4 regions of the Mesorhizobium sp. CNPSo 4689 genome follow, and region 2 is predicted to be linked to each of the others. Evidence: predicted binding sites of a transcription regulator. Region 2 holds the regulator's gene; each other region holds the start of a gene.
The links. Region 2 encodes PhoB, which activates phosphate uptake and scavenging genes when phosphate is short. Its sites were predicted from a motif close to TGTCATNNANCTGTCAT; they were not measured.
Positions count from the first base shown of each region.

Region 1: AC04SI_RS29035 (RNA degradosome polyphosphate kinase) is a predicted target of PhoB. The motif match lies at 1,599-1,615, and genes of this name have one in related genera.
Region 3: phnC (phosphonate ABC transporter ATP-binding protein) is a predicted target of PhoB. The motif match lies at 1,881-1,897, and genes of this name have one in related genera.
Region 4: AC04SI_RS21700 (LTA synthase family protein) is a predicted target of PhoB. The motif match lies at 1,024-1,040, and genes of this name have one in related genera.

Region 1 is NZ_JBWLUZ010000039.1:34,798-38,155, forward strand. Features, by position in the region: gene AC04SI_RS29025 (FAD-dependent monooxygenase) at 41-1,276, opposite strand; gene AC04SI_RS29030 (zinc-finger domain-containing protein) at 1,290-1,535, opposite strand; gene AC04SI_RS29035 (RNA degradosome polyphosphate kinase) at 1,704-3,358, shown strand, end outside.
Region 2 is NZ_JBWLUZ010000003.1:458,209-461,566, reverse strand. Features, by position in the region: gene AC04SI_RS07345 (ROK family protein) at 1-865, shown strand, start outside; gene phoB (phosphate regulon transcriptional regulator PhoB) at 929-1,618, opposite strand; gene phoU (phosphate signaling complex protein PhoU) at 1,635-2,345, opposite strand; gene pstB (phosphate ABC transporter ATP-binding protein PstB) at 2,384-3,208, opposite strand; gene pstA (phosphate ABC transporter permease PstA) at 3,223-3,358, opposite strand, start outside.
Region 3 is NZ_JBWLUZ010000004.1:499,325-502,682, reverse strand. Features, by position in the region: gene phnD (phosphonate ABC transporter substrate-binding protein) at 1-805, opposite strand, end outside; gene phnC (phosphonate ABC transporter ATP-binding protein) at 952-1,809, opposite strand; gene AC04SI_RS10050 (DUF1868 domain-containing protein) at 1,990-2,700, opposite strand; gene AC04SI_RS10045 (DapH/DapD/GlmU-related protein) at 2,846-3,358, opposite strand, start outside.
Region 4 is NZ_JBWLUZ010000019.1:33,219-36,576, reverse strand. Features, by position in the region: gene fabD (ACP S-malonyltransferase) at 1-812, opposite strand, end outside; gene AC04SI_RS21700 (LTA synthase family protein) at 1,092-3,017, shown strand; gene rpsF (30S ribosomal protein S6) at 3,332-3,358, shown strand, end outside.

The sequences.
Region 1 (3,358 bases), on a different contig from region 2:
AAATGTAGTTACAAAATCCCACTACGTCAAGAATGAACCCTCACACACTAGCTTCCGGCGCTTCCCACCCATAGAGCCAGTCCAAATCAGCGGCGAGTTTCTCCGGCGCCCGCATCTTCAGGAACAGGTTGCGCGCCAACGCCACCGGGCCAGCAGCGTGCCAGGCAAGGCGGTTGACGGCGCCGCGACGTGCGGCCTTGGCGACGCGCGACCGTCGCAGGCCTTCCCAGATTTGAAGACTTCCGGCCAGGTCGGCAGGGGAGGCGGCCATGAGGTCGGCCAGTGTCGCGGCGTCCTCGATCGCCATCGCCGCGCCCTGCGCCGCGAAGGGTGTCATCGCATGCGCGGCGTCGCCGATCAGCGCGATGCCGTCCGGCGCCGTCCAAGGCTGCTTCGGGTCGACCGTATGGATCGGCCAGGCCATCCACGGGCCGGCTTCCTCGGCCAGGCGGGCAAGTGCGGGCGCGGTGCCGTGCATGGCCTCGGTGAGGATGCGGGGATCGGCATGGCCCGACCACGCCTCGGCGATGCGCTCGCCTTTGGTGAAGGCGGCGAGGTTGAAGGCAGTACCGCGGCTGACCGGATAGGCGACCAGGTGGAAACCGGGATGCAGGAAGGTGGTGACTGAGTTCGTTGCGCCCACTGCGGCAAAGGCCTTTCCGGCGACACTGTCGGCCGGCACCGTGGCGCGCCAGGCCAGTTCGCCCGAAAACCGGCTTTTACGGGAAATCGCCTTGTGGTCCGGGAACCGCTCCCGAACCTGCGACCAGACGCCGTCGGCGCCGACCAGCAGCGATCCTTCGGCGTCGACTGTCTTGCCGTCGGCCTGGGCCGTCACGGCGATGCCGTGCGGTCCGGTGGCGACGTCGCTGACGCGGGCGCCGGTGACGAGCACGATCCCCGGCCGTTCCGCCACCTGCGCCGTCAGCGCGGCTTGCAGGTCGGCGCGATGGGCGACGAGGTAGGGGGCACCCCAGCGGCTTTCGGCTGCCTGCCCGAGCGGTATGCGGGCCAGTTCGCGTAGCGTCGCGGCATCCTTCAGCACGACCGCTTCCGGCCGCACCGCGTGCGGCGAGAGCCGGTCAAGCACGCCGAGTTGGCGCAGGATGCGTGTTGCGTTGGGGGAAAGCTGGATGCCGGCGCCGGTCGCTTCGAGCTGCTGGGCTTGTTCGAACAGTTTTACCGGATAGCCGCGTTCAGCAAAGGCAAAGGCTGCGGTCAGCCCGGCGATGCCAGCCCCGGCGATGACAATTTGCCGGGACCGCGCGTCGCTCATGGTGGCGAGAGGATCAGGCGGCCTGGTCGATATAGAGGCAGCCGGCGGGCTGCGTTTCCGTTGCCTTCAGCTTTGGCGAATAGCGATAGAGCGTCGAGCAATAGGGGCAGACCTTTTCATTGTCGTCGCCCATGTCGAGGAACACATGCGGATGGTCGAAGGGCGGGTTGGCGCCGGTGCACATGAATTCCCGGACCCCGATGTCGATCGCCGGATGACCCGCATCGTTCTGGAAATGGGGAATGGAACCGCCTGCCATCGTCGTCTCCTTAACTCGGTCTCGTCTGCATCTGGATCATAACCCGTCTGTTTGCAAGATCGATGAAATGAAACTGTCGCAAAAGCCTGTCAGAGGATAAGTTAAGCCGGTTAACCGGCTTGAGCATTTTGCGGCCAGGCGGAACCTGGCACGGGAAGAGCAGGAACAATGAACGAACTGAAGCCGGTACAGAGCGAATTCACCACCGTGGAAAAGGCCAGCCCCCAGAGCGGCAACCCGGATCGTTTCGTCAACCGCGAGTTCTCCTGGCTGCAGTTCAACCGGCGCGTCCTCGAGGAATCGCTGAACGCGCATCATCCGCTGCTCGAGCGGGTCCGCTTCCTGTCGATCTCGGCCGCCAATCTCGACGAGTTCTTCATGGTCCGCGTCGCCGGCCTTGCCGGTCAGGTGCGCGAGGGCATCGCGCTGAAGAGCCCTGACGGCCGCACGCCTGAGCAGCAGCTGGAACAACTGCTGCGCGAGGTCGAGCGCCTGCAGGAGGACCAGCAGAATAGCCTTTCGGCGCTTATGCTCTTGCTCAACAAGGAAGGCATCGAGAGCATCACCCGCGATGGGCTGACCAAGGACGAGAGGACCTGGCTGGAAGAGCATTTCCAGGACCAGGTGTTTCCGGTGCTCACCCCGCTATCGATCGACCCGGCGCACCCGTTCCCGTTCATACCCAATCTCGGCTTCTCGATGGCGCTGCAATTGCGCCACCGCAAGAATGGCGAGGAGATGAGCGCGCTGCTGCGCCTGCCGGTGGCGCTGAAGCGCTTCATCCGCCTGCCGGACCGCAAGAACCATGTCCGTTTCATCCCGCTGGAAGAGGCGGTCGGTCTCTATATTGGCAAGCTGTTCCCCGGCTATGAGGTCAAGGGCTCCGGCACGTTCCGCATCATCCGAGACAGCGATATCGAGGTCGAGGAGGAGTCCGAGGATCTGGTGCGCCTGTTCGAGACGGCGCTGAAGCGCCGCCGCCGCGGCTCGGTCATCCGCATCGAGTTCGACATGCTGATGCCGCCGGAGTTGCGCGACTTCGTCGCCGGCGAACTTGGCGTCTCGTCGAGCCGCATCAGCGTCTTGACCGGTCCGCTGGCGCTCAGCCAGATCTCGGAGATTGTCGCCGTCGCCCGCGATGACCTCAAATTCATGCCCTACAATCCGCGCTTTCCCGAGCGCATCCGCGAACATGGCGGCGACTGTTTCGCCGCCATCCGTGAGAAGGATATCGTCGTCCACCACCCTTACGAATCCTTCGACGTGGTGGTGCAGTTCCTGCGCCAGGCGATGGCCGATCCGGAAGTGGTGGCGATCAAGCAGACGCTCTACCGCACCTCCAACGACAGCCCGATCGTGCGCGCGCTGGTCGATGCCGCCGAGGCCGGCAAGTCGGTGACCGCACTTGTCGAGCTGAAGGCGCGCTTCGACGAGGAAGCCAATATCCGCTGGGCCCGCGATCTCGAGCGCGCCGGCGTCCAGGTGGTGTTCGGCTTCCTCGAGCTGAAGACCCACGCGAAAATGTCGCTGGTGGTGCGGCGCGAGGACGGCAAGCTGCGCAACTACGTGCATCTCGGCACCGGCAACTACCACCCGGTCACCGCGCGCATCTACACCGACCTGTCCTTCTTCACCACCGACCCGACGATCGCCCGCGACGTCGCCCAGCTGTTCAATTTCATCACCGGCTATGCCGAACCCGCCGAGGAGATGCGGCTGGCGATCTCGCCCTTCACGCTGCGCAAGCGCATCCTGAAGCACATCTCGGACGAGGTTCAGCATGCGCTGGAGGGCCGTCCGGCCCGCATCTGGATGAAGATGAA
Region 2 (3,358 bases):
CGAATGCACGGCGATAGTCCGGCGCCGGTTCGAGGATCCCGATCTCGATGTCCGCAGCGTCGCCCGCATCGCGATGGGCATCCAGGGCATCACCGACACCCATGCCCGCGCCATGCTGTGGTCGCCGATCACGTCGCTGACCGACATCCCCTTTGCCGACATTCTGGAAGGCGAGTTCGGCATTCCCGCTACCATGGAAAACGACTGCAACATGATGGCGGTGGCGCTGCAATGGCGCGATCCCGAACGCTACCGCGACGATTTCATCGCCATCCTGCTCTCGCACGGCATTGGCATGGGGCTGGTGCTGAAGGGCGAACTGTTCACCGGCACTCATTCGTCCGGCGGCGAGTTCGGCCACATGATCCACCGGCCGGGCGGCGCGCTCTGCCGCTGCGGACGGCGCGGCTGCGTCGAAGCCTATGCCGGCAACTATGCCATCTGGCGCAACGCCAGGATGATGAGTGAGGATGCCGAACCGACCGATGTCGGCGACGCCGACATGCGCGCGCTCGCCGCCCGGGCGCGCGAGAGCGACGGGCCGGAGCGCGAAGCCTACCGCAAGGCGGGCGAGGCGCTCGGCTTCGGCCTTGGCAGCCTGTTCGCGCTGATCGATCCCGCACCCGTCGCCATGGTCGGCGTCAGCGCCGCCGCTTTCGATCTGATCGAACCGGCGCTGCGCGAGGCGATTGCCCAGACCGCCGGCGGCCAGCACTCGAAATCGATCTCCTTCGACACCGAGCCGAATGAGTTGCCGCTGATCCGCGAGGGCTGCGCCATGCGCGCGCTTGGCTTCGTCGACCAGGAGATTTTCGCGCCGGGCGTCCAGCAGCGAACGGGTTCGGCAGGAAAGAACGTGGCTTGATCGCGACTTGAGATGTGTTGAGGCCAGGCCGCGCCGTTCGCAGGCCTGAATATCAGCACATACCTAATCTTCCCGGATCGCGTATCCTGCCCCGCGGATGGTGCGGATGACGTCGGGCATGCGGCCATTGTTGACCGCCTTGCGCAGCCGGCCGACATGCACGTCGACCGTTCGCTCGTCGATATAGATCGTCTCGCCCCAGACATTGTCGAGCAGCTGGCTGCGCGAGAACACCCGGCCCGGATGCCGCATCATGAATTCGAGCAGCCGGAACTCGGTCGGCCCGAGCCTGATCTCGCTCTTCTTGCGGTAGACCCGGTGCGACTCGCGGTCGAGCACGATGTCGCCGACCTTGAGCATGCTGGACAGCACTTCCGGCTTGGCGCGACGCAGCAGCGCCTTGACCCTGGCCATGAATTCCGGCGTCGAGAACGGCTTGACCAGATAGTCGTCGGCGCCGGTGGAGAGGCCGCGCACGCGGTCGCTCTCTTCGCCACGCGCCGTAAGCATGATGATCGGCAGCCGCTCGGTCTCGGGCCGCATCCTGAGGCGCCGGCAAAGCTCGATTCCGGAAACCGCCGGCACCATCCAGTCGAGCACCAGCAGGTCGGGAACGTTTTCCTGCAGGCGGATCTCGGCTTCGTCGCCGCGCGTCACCACCTCGACCTGGTAGCCTTCGGATTCCAGATTGTAGCGGAGCAGCACCCCCAGCGGCTCCTCGTCCTCCACCACCATGATGCGTGGCGCTATCATCAGTCGGTTACCCCTGTCATGCAGCCGGCGCGGACATCGCTGTCTCGTCTTGCTTGGGACGATTGGCTGGCAATTGCGAGCCTGTCAGCACATAGTAGGCGTTCTCGGCGATGTTGGTGACATGGTCGCCAATGCGCTCCAGATTCTTGGCGCAGAACAAGAGATGCGTGCAGGCCGTGATGTTGCGCGGATCTTCCATCATGTAGGTCAGCAGCTCACGGAACACCGAGGTGTATTTGACGTCGATGCGCTCGTCGTCGTTCCGAAGCTTGGCGAGTGCCGCGGCGTCTGCGGCGGCGTATTCCTCGATCACCCCTTGCACCTGGACCAGCACCAACTGCGCCATCACATCGATGGAGTGCGACAGGTCGCGCGGCGTGACGCTGAGGCCGACGGTGCCAACGCGCTTGGCGATGTTCTTGGCAAGGTCGCCGATGCGCTCGAGATCGCCGGCCATGCGGATAGAACCGACCACCGCGCGCAAATCGTTGGCCATCGGCTGGCGCTTGGCGATCAGCGTGATGGCGCGGTCGTCCAGCTCGCGCTGGCGCGCATCCATGATGGCGTCGTCGGAGACCACCCTCTGTGCCAGTGCATTGTCGGAATTCAGAAGGGCCTTGGTCGCCCCGCCGACCATCGCGCCGGCCAGTTCGCCCATGTCGGAGATCAGCTTGCTGATCTGCCCGAGATCCTCGTCGAAAGAGGCGACGGTATGATGTTCACCCATGATCCTGTCCTCGTGCCTGAAAGTTGCCGCCGGACCACTCAGCCGAACCGGCCGGTGATGTAGTCCTGCGTGCGCTTGTCGTCGGGGTTGGTGAACATCTTGTCGGTGGCGCCCTCCTCGACCAGATAGCCGAGGTGGAACATGGCCGTGCGCTGCGACACACGCGCCGCCTGCTGCATCGAGTGCGTGACGATGACGATCGTGTAGTTTTGACGCAGCTCGTCGATCAGCTCCTCGACGCGGGCTGTGGCGATCGGGTCGAGCGCCGAGCAGGGCTCGTCCATCAGGATCACTTCCGGCGACACGGCGATGGCGCGCGCGATGCACAGGCGCTGCTGCTGGCCGCCGGAAAGGCCGGTGCCGGGCTCTTGCAGACGGTCCTTCACCTCGTTCCAGATCGCCGCCTTCTTCAGGCTCGATTCGACGATCTGGTCCATGTCGGCCTTGCGCTTGGCCAGCCCGTGGATGCGCGGACCGTAGGCGACGTTCTCGTAGATCGACTTCGGGAACGGATTGGGCTTCTGGAACACCATGCCGACGCGGGCTCTCAGTTCGACGACGTCGATGTTCTTGTCGTAGATGTCCTCTTCGTCCAGCGTGATCTTGCCGGTCACCCGCGCCGAGTCGATGGTGTCGTTCATGCGGTTGAGGCAGCGCAGGAAGGTCGACTTGCCGCAGCCCGAAGGGCCGATCAGCGCCGTCACCTGGTTGAGGCGGACGTCGAGATTGACGTCGAACAGCGCCTGCTTGTCACCATAGAACACGCCGACCTTGTCGCCGCGCATCTTGATCACTTCGTTCGACTTGGCGTTCATCTTGTCGCCCACTGCATTTTCGAGGGACTGTTCGGTCATGATGTTCATACAGATACCTTCTTTTACCAGCGCCGTTCGAAGCGGCGCCGCAGCACGATCGCTGTGATGTTCATGGCCATGAGGAAGACGAGCAGGATGATGATGGCGCCCGACATACGCTCGACGAAGGCGCGTTCGGCCTCGTTCGCCCACATGTAG
Region 3 (3,358 bases), on a different contig from region 2:
AGGCCGGATCGGTTTGCGGAAGCTTGGTCAGGAAATCGGTGATCTTCTGCTTGGTAGCGTCGTCGAGCGAGGTGCGTATGACCAGCGGGCCGTTCGGGATCAGCGGCGACTGCCACAATTCAACGAGGTCGTCCATCTTGAGGACGCCCTTGTCGACCATCTTGCGCAGATTGCCCGAGCTGTAGCCGTCCTTGAAGTCGCCGACGCCGGAGGCCCAGGTGGTGCCGGCATCAAAGGTGCCCTTCAGAACTTCAAGGACAAGCTGTTCATGGCCGCCGCCGAAACCGGTCGACGCGAAATAGCTCTTCACATCCATACCAATGTCCTTGGGCAGCGACGTGACCGGGATCAGATAGCCAGAAGTCGAATCGGGATCGGCGAAACCGAGCTTCTTGCCCTTCATGTCAGCGAGTGTCTTGATGCCTGAATCCGCACGGGCGACCATAACCGAATGGTAGCCGGTCGAACCGTCGGTCTGGACCGTCGTCAGGATCGGCTGAACCGCGTCCTTGTTTTCGAGATAGACCTTGGCGTAGGCGGAAGCTCCGAGCTCGGCATAGTCAAGTGTGCCGCCGAGGAGGCCCTGGATGACGCCGTCGTAGTCGGCGGCCGGGAACAGCGAAACCTTCTCGACACCGAGGACTTCCTTGATGTGATCGGCGAAGCACTGGTAGTTGCGCAGACGGTCGGCTTCGTTCTCGCCGCCGAGAATGCCGACGCGGAATTCCTTCAGGTCCTGTGCCTGGACAGCGCCCATCGCCATGGCAATGATGGAAACGGCACCGAAGAGTATCTTCCTAAACATCTCGAGTCTCTCCTGTTGAGTCCGGCATCGCGCCGGCTGCGTTCGAATTTTGACGGTGCCTGTGACGCGGGCTGGCGATCCAGATCGCTCTTTTGCTTGTCCATGATCTTTCCCGCAAACCGGCGTCCACTTTGCGGGATCATGGATCAGTATCCCGGGAATGCGGGCTCGAGCGGTCCAGTGGATGCGGCGATTCTTTGCTTGATGGTGACGCTGGTCGAGGTGATGGCCTCGGAGATTTCGCTACCGTTGCTGTCGGCGCCATAGACCATGCGCACGGCCTCGCGGTTGAGATCCTCGGGTGGGCCGTCGAACACAACCTTGCCGGCGGCCATACCGATGATGCGGTTGCAATAAGTGCGGGCCGTGTCCAGCGTGTGCAAATTGGTGATGACGGTGATGCCCTCGCGCAAATTGATATCCTGCAGCGAATCCATCACCACCTTGGCGTTGAGTGGGTCGAGCGAGGCAATCGGCTCATCGGCAAGAATGATTTTCGGCTGTTGCATCATGGCGCGGGCGATGGCGACGCGCTGCTGCTGTCCGCCGGACAAGGTGCCGGCCGGCTGCAGCGCGGTGCGGGCGATGTCGAGACGCTCGAGTGCTGCTATCGCCTCGGCTCGTTCCTCACGCGAGAAGATACCGAGCAGATTGGCAATGGTAGCACGATGATTCAACCGGCCGAGCAGCACATTGGTCAGCACGTCGAGGCGCGGCACCAGGTTGAACTGCTGGAAGATCATGGCGCAGTCGCGCTGCCAGCGGCGCAGCGGCGAGCCCTGCAGGCGCGAGACTTCGGCGCCGTCAAAAAAAATCGACCCCTGGCTGGGATCGATGAGACGGTTGATCATGCGCAGAAGAGTGGATTTTCCGGCACCGGAGCGACCGATGATACCGACCATCTGGCCCTGTGGGATCGACAGGTCGACGGCGCTGACAGCGGTGTTCTTGCCGAATCGTCGGGAAACGCCGCGGATTTCGAGCGTGGCAGGGGTTGCTGACATGGGGCAGGGCTCCAGTCCAGTCGCGATTGAAGGTCTGTTAACCTTGGCTAGCGCAGCCGCATGAACCTGCGGTGTCGGATTGATGTCAGTTTTGTTACCGCCCACAGGCCTTTGGCGATCCTTTGCTTGTGCATGTCGTTGCCCCAAAACCGCGGTGGCCTTTGGGCGACATGCACGGGATCAACCCAGAACCAGAAGCTCCTCGAAATGGTTCATGTCCTTGAAGCTGCAAAAGGCCGGCTGCCTGAGCACGATCACCGGCGCCTCGCGTTCGAACAGCGACAGGCAGTCTGCGAACAGATCCTGCCATGCGGCTGCGCGGTCGTCGGCAAGCCGGCGGATCTGGTAAGCGAAGGTGATGTGGAAGACGTAAGTTTCGTGGTCGGGATGCCGGTAGCCGAACGGCACCGACAGGGCATCACGCCATGCACTCATGATGGCCCTGTCGTCGTCCGAGGCGCCGGCAACAGTCAGCCCTGTCGGCACGACATCGATGACCTTGACCTTGAATGCGCCCTGGTTTTCGAAGCCCTGCAGCCGCTCCAGGTAAAGACGGGTCATGTCGTCGATGCTGGTGTCTAAAGGCACATCCTGCGGCCAGTAGGGCAGCCGGCGGCGATACTCGATGATGCCCTGGAACAGCGTCATGTGCAGGCTGGAGATCGGCGTGAAGGCCAGACGGTCGGCGTCGAGCAGGGCGCGCATGCGGTTACGCACCTCGATGACCACCGCTTCGGAAGGCGAGCCGCTGACGAGATGGCTGACGACGGTGTTGCCGGGCTCGAACAGAAAATTGCCTGATCTGTCATAGCGCGTGCCGAGATGCACGGGAGGGGTCGGGTTGGTGCCTTCGAAAAAACCGGCGAGCGAGGATCTTGGCTTGTCGAGCATTTGGGGGTCTCCGGGGAAAGACCGTGTCCTGTCCGAGTCCTGTGTCAGGGATGTGAATGGTGAATGGTGAATGGAGAGGCTTCACTGGGCTCGAGCCCAATTGGTCGCCCCTATTCGCCATTCACCATTCACCATTCACCATTCACTAGCCGCCATACTTCTCCAGAAACGCTTCCGCCTCCAGCTCGCGGAAATCGTCGAGCGCAGCGCGCAGGTCGGCATGGTCCCAATCCCACCAGGCAAGCGCTTGGTAGCGCTCGGCGGTGCGGCGGTCGAAACGCTCGCGGATCGGCTTCGCCGGCACGCCGGCGACGATGGTATAGGGCGCGACGTCCTTCGACACCACCGCGCCGGCGCCGACCGCAGCGCCATCACCGACGGTGACGCCGGGCAGGATGGTCGAGCCATGGCCGAGCCAGGTGTCGTGGCCGATTGTGACGCGTTTGGCGCGGCGCTGGGCGAAAAACTCGCTCTCGTGCTCGGCGTCGTCCCAATAGTCCGAAGCGCGATAGGTGAAGTGGTGCAGCGTCGGCCGCCATGTCGGGTGGTTGGTGGCATTGATGCGCACGCTTGCCGCGATGTTGGAGAACTTGCCGATCGTCGCACACCAGACGGCGCAATCCTGCATCATGTAGGAATAGTCACCGAGGATGCTCTC
Region 4 (3,358 bases), on a different contig from region 2:
ACGCCGTTGGTGCCGAACCATTCCACCGTTTCGCGCCAGCGCACGCGCCCGGTTACCTGTTCGACCAGGCGGCGGGCGATCTCGTCGGGATCGCTGGTCGGCGTGACCGAGACGTTGGACACGACAGGCACCAGCGGCGCGTTCTTCGCCACGCCGGCCAGCGCCTCGCGCATGATCGCTGCCGCCGGCGCCATCAGCGCCGAATGGAAGGGGGCCGAGACCTGCAGCATCAGCGCCCGCTTGGCGCCCTTTTCGGTGCAGAGTTTTGCCGCCAGCTCGACCGCGGCCCTGGCGCCCGAAATCACCAACTGGCCGCCGCCATTGTCGTTGGCGATCTGGCAAACTGAGCTTTGAGCGGCCTCGGCGCAGGCGGCTTCGACATCGGCCTGTTCCAGCCCGATGATGGCCGCCATGGCGCCCTCGCCGGCCGGCACCGCCGCCTGCATGGCATTGCCGCGCACGCGCAGCAGCCGCGCCGCATCGGCGACCGGAACGAAGCCGGCTGCGGCAAGGGCCGAATATTCGCCCAGTGAATGGCCGGCGACGTAAGACACCTTGTCCTTCAGCGAAAAGCCGCGCGCTTCCAGCGCCCGGATGGCGGCCAGCGACACCGCCATCAGCGCCGGCTGGGCGTTGGCGGTCAGCGTCAGCGTCTCTTCCGGCCCTTCCCAGATCAGTTTCGACAGCTTTTCGCCGAGCGCGTCGTCGACTTCCTCGAACACCTTGCGCGCCTCGGGAAAGGCATCCGCCAGATCCTTGCCCATGCCGACAGCCTGGCTGCCCTGTCCCGGAAAGGTGAATGCGACGGCCATTTGGGCTTCTCCAGAGGCTGGTTTTTCCCTGCCTGTGACGCAAGGCGGACGGCCAAGTCAAGCCCGCGGGCAGCGTTTCAGCCTTCCTTGCGGCCGGAAAAACCGGTCGAGTCCCTGTTCCGAAAGCCTTTTTGGCGATCACACCTGATGAAAACCGCTCACGAATCGTTTGCTGGCTCTTCTTATTTTCGCCACAGCCGCTAGCTTTTGCATGACAGTTCTATGACAGATCAGTGACGCGAGTGGGAAAGACGCGTTGCGTGGGCCGGGGGAAGTGAAGTGGCAAGGATCGGAAAGGGCGTGGCCAAACGCGCGCCGCAGTTTCTGGAAGGCGATCCGTCCACCGGCTATCTGCCGGGGCGGAAGTGGCCGGTCGTACGCTATGGCCTGATCAGCCTGCTCGCCTCCGCCATACTGGTTTTTGCCATCGAATGGATCGTGCGCGGCGACTTTTACGGCACGGTCGGCTTCTTCCTGCAGCCCTTCAAGCCGGGCTGGACCACCATCATCGTGTTCGCGCTGGTGCTGATTGGTCTCGACGCGGTGCTCGGCCGCAGCCACCAGAGCCTGATGATCGTGGCGCCGCTGACGCTGGTGCTGGCCTTTGTCGGCCACCAGAAGTCGCACTATCTCGGCGACCCGCTCTATCCGACCGATTTCCTGTATTCCAGGCAGATCATGTCGCTGATGCCGCTTTTGGTGCGCGAGCGACCGATGACCGCGCTGGCCATCGCGATCGGCATCGTCGGCGGCCTGTCGCTGCTCGTCTATGGCTGGCGGCAGTGGCGGCGCCGGGTGCCGGTCCTCAGCCGCAAGGGCCGCCTTGCCAGGCTGACCCTGACCGTGCCGCTGCTCGCCTTCTTCGTCTCGATCATGGACTACGCCACCTTCTCGTGGACCCGCGACCGGCTGCAGATCATTCCGATCATGTGGGACCAAAAGGAAAACTACGCCTCCAACGGTTTCGCGCTGGCCTTCGCGCTCAATGTGCCGATGGCGCATGTCTCGGCGCCGGCGGGCTATTCCGACAAGGCGATCGCCGCGATCGACAGGCCAGGGGTGACGGCATCGGTGCCCGCCGAGAAGCCCGACATCATCATCGTGATGAGCGAATCCTTCTGGGATCCGACCAAGCTGCCCGGCGTCACCATCACGCCGGATCCGATCCCCAATGTGCGGGCACTGCGCTCGGGCTACATGTTCTCGCCCGAATTCGGCGGCATGACCGCCAATATCGAGTTCGAGGCGCTGACCGGCTTTTCCAACGCCTTCCTGCCGGCCGGCTCCATCCCCTACCAGCAATATGTGCGCTCGCCGACGCCCTCGCTGGCCACCTTCCTGAAGAGCGAGGGCTACAGGGCGCGCGCCATTCACCCGGGCACCAACTGGTTCTGGAACCGCGGCGCGGTCTATGCCGATTTCGGCTTCAACGACTTCCGCTCGGAAGAGACGCTGCCGCCGATGCAGAAGCGCGGACCGCTGGCCTCCGATGCGGCAATGACCGACGAGATCATCCGCGAGGCCGATGCCAGCGAAGACCCGGTCTTCTTCTTCGCCGTCAGCCTGCAGAACCACGGTCCCTACGAGCCTTATCGTTATTACAATCCGACCCACAAGGTGCAGGCGCCGATCAGCACATGGGCGCGGGAATCGCTGCTCAGCTACACCGAAGGCTCCGCCGATGCGGACCGCGGGCTAGAGCGCCTGATCGAATGGGCCAGGAAACGCGAGCGGCCGACGGTGATCGCCTTTTTCGGCGACCATCTGCCGCCGCTCGGACCAGTCTATGTCGAGACCGGCTTCATGAAAGACAATGTCGCGCCGCGCAAGGAGCCGGCCGACCAGATGCTGGAGCATCATCAAACGCCGCTGATCATCTGGTCGAATCGCACCGGTCCGGCCGAGGACATGGGCGCGGTCAGCCCGGCCTTCCTGCCCTACCACATATTGACCACGGCCGGCATCACGCATCCCTATTACACCGGCTTCCTCGGCGCGCTGCGCGAACGCTACCGCGTCGTCGACCGCAACCTTCTCTTGACGCCGGCCGGCGAGGCGACACCCGACTGGGCGCGGCAGAAGAAGATCGACCCGGCGATCAACGATTTCCGCCTGCTGCAATACGACATGATGTTCGGCAAGCGCCGCGCCGCGCCCGACTTCTTCCCCGAAACGGTCGACAAGGCGGTCGCCCACACCAGCTGAGCCTGGTGTCTTCGGCCCTGCGACGCCAAGGACGCTGTCTGCAACGCCGCCCGGCCTTGCCTTCCCCGGGAATTGCTGTATAGACGCCCGCAATCTGCCGGTCCTTGCTGGGGGCTGAACGGAGGGCCGTTGCTTTTCTCGAAAAGCGGTGTGTGAAGCCAGAAGCGCTTCCGCCTCCCGTGTCTCCGCTCTCGACCGTCTCGAAATGCTCCTTTCTTCCCGCCCCCTTTTACTGGGGATCAGCGGTCAGAGAAGTTGCAGAGGCTTTTGCCGCGAGGGTCCGGGAGAGAAACGAAGAAAGGCACTGATACACTATGGCTCTTTACGAACATGTGTTCCTT